DNA from 2 places in the Microbacterium sp. R1 genome. Region 2 is predicted to be linked to the other one. Evidence: predicted binding sites of a transcription regulator. Region 2 holds the regulator's gene; the other holds the start of a gene.
The links. Region 2 encodes HspR, which represses chaperone genes until heat shock. Its sites were predicted from a motif close to AAGTTGAGTCNNNNNGACTCAACTT; they were not measured.

Region 1: ILP86_RS20060 (Hsp20/alpha crystallin family protein) is a predicted target of HspR. The motif match lies at 1,415-1,439, and genes of this name have one in related genera.

What each region holds. Positions count from the first base shown of each region.
Region 1 covers NZ_JADDUD010000006.1:111,792-115,192, forward strand. Annotated here, with positions in the region: gene ILP86_RS18630 (hypothetical protein) at 1-164, shown strand, start outside; partial or broken gene ILP86_RS18635 (transposase) at 136-699, opposite strand; gene ILP86_RS20055 (IS3 family transposase) at 829-969, opposite strand; gene ILP86_RS18645 (transposase) at 951-1,214, opposite strand; gene ILP86_RS20060 (Hsp20/alpha crystallin family protein) at 1,514-1,945, shown strand; gene dnaK (molecular chaperone DnaK) at 1,930-3,401, shown strand, end outside.
Region 2 covers NZ_JADDUD010000001.1:259,647-263,047, forward strand. Annotated here, with positions in the region: gene ILP86_RS01285 (nucleotide exchange factor GrpE) at 1-358, shown strand, start outside; gene ILP86_RS01290 (DnaJ C-terminal domain-containing protein) at 366-1,349, shown strand; gene ILP86_RS01295 (heat shock protein transcriptional repressor HspR) at 1,492-1,905, shown strand; gene ILP86_RS01300 (hypothetical protein) at 1,959-2,891, opposite strand; gene ILP86_RS01305 (DUF4185 domain-containing protein) at 2,960-3,401, shown strand, end outside.

The sequences.
Region 1 (3,401 bases), on a different contig from region 2:
CAGTCGGCGCGGCAGCGATCTTCGTCGTCCCGACGCTGCGGGACGCCAGTGGTTGGATCGGTGCTGCGGTGCTCCTCGTCTCAGCGATTCCTCTCTTCATCAGCCACCGGGCCGAGGAGGCAGCATCTGTGAGCGTTACGAGGCAAGTGTTCGAATCCAGCTGATCGCGGCGTGGATGAGGACGGCTGCGCGGTAGATGACCGCGTGCTTGTCGTAGCGGGTGGCGAGCCCTCGCCATTGCTTGGTGTGGCAGAATCGGCGCTCGATCACGTTCCGGTTCCTGTAGTCGGCGGCGTCGAGTCCGACCGGGCGGCCGCCTCGTGACCCGCCACGCTTGCGATGACCCTTCTGGTCGTCGGGCTCGGGGATCGCGGCCTTGATTCCACGGGAGCGCAGATGGCCGCGGATCGCGCGGGACGAGTACGCCTTGTCGGCGCGGACCGCCTCGGGTCGGGTGCGCGGCCTACCGGTGTCGCGGCCGACGCGCAGGTGCGCCATCAGCGGCAGGAACATCGGCGAGTCCCCGGCCTGCCCGGGCGTGATCAGCGTGACCAGAGGGAGTCCGTTGCCGCGCGTCGACGACGATCTCGGCGGTGATCCGGTCGCTGATCGACCAGCCGACGATGCGGCGGCTGAACGCGTCGATGACGGCGGCGCAGTAGACCTATCCGTCTCTCGAGCGGTGCTGTGTGATGTCGCAGAACCAGAGCCGGTTGGGCGCGTCAGCGCGGAACTGCCGCTTCACGAGGTCCTCGTGCGTGGCGGTGTCGGGCTTCCAGCCGCGCCGCTTCCGGCGGTGCGAGACTCCGGCCAGCCTGCCCAGTCGCATCAGCCGCGCGAGACGCGCTTGCGGCTGACGTGAACGCCGAGTCCGAGCCGGAGCTCGGCGAGCACCCGCGGAGCACCGTAGGTTTCCCGCGAGTCAGAGTGGATCCGGCGGATCGTGGTCGTCAGTTCCGCATCCGCGATCGCGCGCCGTGACGGCGGCCGGCTCGCCCATTCATCCGGTTCCGGCGCCGCAACTCGACGAGCTCCTTGTGCTCGTCGGTGGTGACCCCGGCCTTGCGGCCGGAGTCGACAGCGTCACGGTTCATCCAGTTCCGAAGGCAGGATTCGCTGATCCCGAGGTCACGCGCGGTCTGCGCATCGGGATTGCCCTGAGCAACAAGATCGAGGGCTCGACGCCGGAACTCCGGCGGGTGGGCAGCAGGCATGTCACGGACTCCTTCCGAGACGATCATCGCCTCAAAGTCGGTGTCCGGAAAAGCGGGTCAGGCTCCGTTCGTCAGGCAAATGTCTTGCGAAATGTCTACGTGGGGTCCATGCTGGCGCCAGAACGAGTTTCGTTCGCGCCTCTGCTTGGACCACATCGTCCTGGTGGGTTCTACACCTCCGACCGTCGAACAAACATCGGCAGTGGAGTTATAGCGACTCAGCGTAAATGGGAGGGGGTGGTGAGATGGTGACCTCATGTGCGGACCTGCGCATCGCTCAGCAGATGGATCCGCGCTCGATGTGGGTCGATCTGTCCCGAGAGGGCGACGAGTACGTTCCTGAGGCGAACCTGCCAGGCATCGACTCGGAGTCCATCGAGCTGGGTGGGCGGCCAGCCGCTCACCGTCCGCGCGGTCAGCGGCCCAGTCCGGGACCGCCGGCGCGAAGTGGTTCACCGCCGAACGGCCCCCACGGGCAATTCATGCGGCTGCTGGGACTGGCGCCCGGCATCGACAGCGACAGCGTCACCGCCAGCTGCGACCTGGGCGTCCTGCGGGTGGTGATGCCCATCGAGCAGCCCGCCGTCAGGAAAGATCCCCCTGAAGCAGCCTGCTTCCTGACTCTGGGCACTCAGCCCTGCGCCTGCGCCGATCCTGGCGCGCTCTTTGACGACCCCTGCAACGTGTCTCACGCGACAAGAAAGGAACAACCATCATGGCCAAGGCAGTAGGAATCGATCTGGGAACCACGAACTCCGTTATCGCCGTCTGGGAGGCCGGCGAGGAGAAGGTCATCCCGAACGTGGAGGGAGCCCGCACTACCCCGTCGGTGGTCGCTTTCACCGAGGACGGTGAACGGCTGGTGGGGCAGCTTGCCCGCCGGCAGAGCATCCTCAACCCGAAGGGCACCATCTCGTCCGCCAAGCGGTTCATCGGCCGGTCCTTCGACGAGATCAAGGAGGAAGCCAACGCCGTCGGCTTCGACGTCGTGGAAGGCCCCAACGGCGAAGCACGGTTCAACATCCGCGGCAAGCAGTACGCGCCGGAGGAGATCAGCGCCCAGGTGCTGCGCAAGCTCGTCGACGACGCCAGCAAGTTCCTCGGCGAGAAGGTGACCGAGGCCGTCATCACCGTTCCCGCCTACTTCAACGACGCCCAACGCACCGCGACCAAGGACGCCGGACGCATCGCCGGGCTCGAGGTGCTGCGCATCATCAACGAGCCCACCGCCGCCGCACTGGCGTACGGAATGGACAAGAAGAACCACGAGACCATCCTGGTTTTCGACCTCGGTGGCGGCACGTTCGATGTCAGCCTCCTCGACGTGGGCGACGGGGTCGTCGAAGTGCGATCCACCGCGGGTGACACTCACCTGGGCGGCGACGACTTCGACCGCCGGCTGGTGGACTACTTTGCCGACGAGTTCAAGAACGAGAACGGCATCGACCTGCGCAACGACCCGCAGGCGCTGCAGCGACTGTTCGAGGCGGCCGAGAAGGCGAAGGTCGAGCTCAGCTCGGTGTCCCAGACCCAGGTCAGCCTGCCCTTCATCACCGCCGACGCCAGCGGACCCAGGCACCTCACCATGACCGTGAAGCGGTCCAAGTTCGAAGACCTCACCGCTGACCTCGTTGAGCGGTGCCTCGGTCCGGTGCGTCAGGCGATGGCCGACGCGAAGGTCAGCGAGAACGATATCGACGAGGTCATCCTCGTGGGCGGTTCCACCCGCATCCCCGCTGTCCAAGCGCTCGTCAAGCGGCTCACCGGCGGCAAGGAGCCGAACATGACGGTGAACCCCGATGAGGTGGTCGCTGTGGGCGCCGCCATCCAGGCGGGCGTCCTCAAGGGCGACGTCGACGACGTGCTGCTGCTGGATGTCACCCCGCTGTCGCTGGGTGTGGAGACCCGCGGTGGCGTGATGACGAAGATCATCGAACGCAACACCACCATCCCCGCCCGACGCAGCGAGGTGTTCTCCACGGCCGAAGACAACCAGCCGTCGGTGGAGATCGTCGTCCTGCAGGGCGAGCGGGAGAACGCCGCAGACAACCGGGTGCTGGGCCGGTTCCAGCTCACCGGCATCCGCCCCGCTCCTCGCGGTGAAGCGCAGGTGGAGGTCACCTTCGACATCGACGCGAACGGCATCCTGCACGTGACGGCGAAGGACAAGGACACCGGCACCGAGCA
Region 2 (3,401 bases):
TCGCCGCACCGAAGAGCAGCGGCAGGTCGAGATCGAGCGGGCGAAGGGCGAGGCCGCCAAGGGCCTGGTCCCCGTGCTCGACGACCTCGATCGCGCGGCCCAGCACGGTGATCTGGTCGAGGGCACGCCCTTCGCCGTGATCGCCGAGAAGGTGCGCACGGTTGTGGAGCGTCTCGGAGTGGTCGCGTACGGCGAGAAGGGCGAGGAATTCGACCCGCAGCGTCACGAGGCGATCTTCCAGCAGCCGACGCCCGGCGCCGAGAAGACCACGATCCTCGAGGTCGTCGAGGTGGGCTATCGTCTCGGTGATGTCGAGCTGCGCCCTGCGAAGGTCGTCGTCGCTGTCCCGGAAGGGTAGGTGATCGATGGCCAGCCAGGATTGGTTCGACAAGGACTTCTACAAGACCCTCGGGGTGTCCAAGGACGTCAGCGATGCAGAACTGAAGAAGACGTACCGCAAGCTCGCGCGCAAGTATCACCCGGACTCCAATCAGGGTGATGCCAAGGCCGAGGCGAAGTTCAAGGAGATCAGCGAGGCCTACTCGGTGCTCTCCGATGCGGAACAGCGCAAGGAGTACGACGAGATCCGCGCCATGGGCTCCGGTGCCCGCTTCACGGCGGGCGGCCAGGGCGCAGGCGGCTTCGAAGACGTGTTCAGCCGTTTCGGCCAGCAGGGCCGAGGGCAGACGGCGGACTTCGAGGACATCTTCGCGATGTTCAACCAGGGCCAGGGTGCGAGCTTCGGCGGCGGACGCTTCGGCCAGCCGAGCGGCGGCTACCGCGGCTTCGGCGGGCCGCAGCGCGGTGCTGACGTGACCGCGCGCACCACGCTCGACTTCGTCACCGCCGTGCAGGGCGAGACCATCTCGCTGCAGGGCGAAGACGGCAAGCCGTTCAAGGTGAAGATCCCCGCCGGTGTCGCCGACGGTCAGAAGATCCGTCTGCGCGGCCGCGGCCGGCCCTCGCCCGATGGTGGGGAGAGCGGTGACATCGTGGTGCAGATCACGGTGCGCCCGCACCCTGTCTTCACGCGCGACGGTCTCAACCTGCGCGTCGTCGTGCCCGTGACCTTCACGGAGGCGACCCTGGGGGCGACCATCGAAGTCCCGACCCTCGGCGGCGACGTGGTCAAGCTCCGCGTCGCACCGGGCACCCCCTCAGGGCGGGTGCTGCGGGTCAAGGGTCGCGGAGTCGCGACGTCGAAGGGCACGGGCGATCTGCTCGCCGAGCTCCAGGTCGCGGTGCCGACGCACCTCGACGAGGCCGCACGCGCGGCGCTGGAGAAGTTCCAGGAGCTCGAGCCCGATGAGAACCCGCGAGCCGAGTTGATGGCGAAGGCCCGGCGATGAGCAGTCGTCGGGATCACATCGCCGGGACAGGCGTTCGCGCCGGATCAGGCCGTTCTGTGAAGAACGCGCCTGTTCCGGCGCCTCTGCCTGAGTCCGCGCGTACGACAAGAGACACGGGTAGGAGAGGAGAGGGGAATCGATGATGAACGCCGACACCCCGGTGTTCGCGATCGCGGCCGCCGCCGAGCTCTCCGGCCTTCACCCTCAGACGCTGCGGCAGTACGACCGCATCGGCCTCGTCGTCCCCGGCCGTACCTCGGGCGGCTCGCGCCGCTATTCGTCTCGCAACATCGAGCAGCTGCGCGAGGTCGCACAGCTCTCCTCCGAAGGGGTGAGCCTTCCCGCGATCGCTCGTCTGCTCGACCTCGAAGACGAGAACAGAGCGCTGCGCAACCGGATCGCCGTGCTCGAAGCCGCCCTGCGCACCGAGCGGGAGAATCGCCCCGGCGTGCGCGTGTTCGCCGCAGGTTCCGCAGGTGTCGTGCCCATGCCGACCGGTCGCCGTCTGCGCCGCTCGACCGAGGTCGTGCTCTGGGACCCTAGAGGCAGCGCCTAGAGGCAGCGCCTAGAGGCAGCGCCTGGAGGCAGCGCCTGGAGGCAGCGCCTCGATCAGAGCGGCTCCACGGAGAACCGGAACGCCGCACCATTGCGGAACGGTTCGACGATCTCGAAGTTCTCGTACGCGGGACCCCCGGGGATCGGCGAAGAACTCGCCCAGTAGGACCAGCGGGCGTTGACCACTGCTTCGAGCGCCGGGTGCGGGTCATCCACGCGCCAGGTCTGCACGGCTCGACGACCGAGGAAGCGCCAGTGTTCCGCGGTATCAGCGGAGTACTCGACGGACCATGGCTCCTCCTCGTCGCCGGTGGCGCTCACCATCGCCGATTCCCCGTCGCGGGTCAGGTCGGCGAGCGGAAAGCGGCCGTGAGCGGTGAACGCGGTGCCCGAGAACTCCGGCCACAGCTCGGCAGGCGACACCACGCGGTCCGCCAGGTGCAGCAGCCGCAGTCGTGCCCAATTGCCCATCGTCGCGGTGAGGATCAGGTGTGAGAGCGGCACAGATGTCGCCCTCGTGAACCCCGCGACCTCCACCTCGTGCGGCCGGTCGGCGAAGAACCGTATCCTCACACTCACATCCGCACCGTTGGCGAAGCGTTCGACGCCGATCCAGACGGTGAGCGTCTCCACGCCCTCGACGGTACCGATCCGTCCACGGGCCGGGGCCGTCGACGGCATGGAGTTCGCACCTGCAGAATCGTCCGCCGACCAAAACCTCTTGCCCTGCTTGCCGGGATCCAGCGTGCTCGGCTCCATCTCTGAGAATCCCCGTTCTGTCGCGCCCTCCGGGACCGGCTCCACGGCGATGAAGTTCACCAGCCGCTCGTGGGGGTGGTCGAGGTAGGGGGTGAAGACGCGCAGGAGCCCGCGCGGCCCCGGTGTCGGCGGGATTCCGACCTGGAGCCCGCCGACAGGTCCCCACCGGGGCTCAGATGCGCCGTCACCAGAGGGCCGAAGCCAGTGGGGTGTCGCGAAGTCGAGCATGTCGACGACCCTAGTGTGTTGAAATCGATTTCGCTAGATTCGAGGAATCACGTCGATCGAGGAGGATCATGTCCCGCCCTGTCGCCTTCCTTCCTGTCGCCTTCCGCCGCGTGGCCGTGGCGGTATCCCTCGTTCTGGCCGTCGCTGTTGTCGGGTGCAGTGGAGAGGGTGGTGTGATCGTCGATCCCGATCCTGACAAACCGTTCGTGCTCGATGGGGTGTCCGGCCTCACCGAGATCGCGCAGCTCACGGGGCCTGGCGCCATGAACGACACGGAGTCGGTCTCGGTCGCGGGCACCGACCTCGGATCGATGGTGAACGTCGGTGACAAGACCTTCTTCTTCTTCGGCGACACGTTCGGCGAACGCGAGCCCGGGTCGATCGGTGGGCAGGGCGGGTTCTGGCGCTCGAACGTGGCTGCGTGGACGACCGACGACGACCCGTCGGACGGCATCGAGTTCGAGGGGTGGCTGGAGGATGAGGTCGGCCTCGCCGCGCCCCTCATCGAAG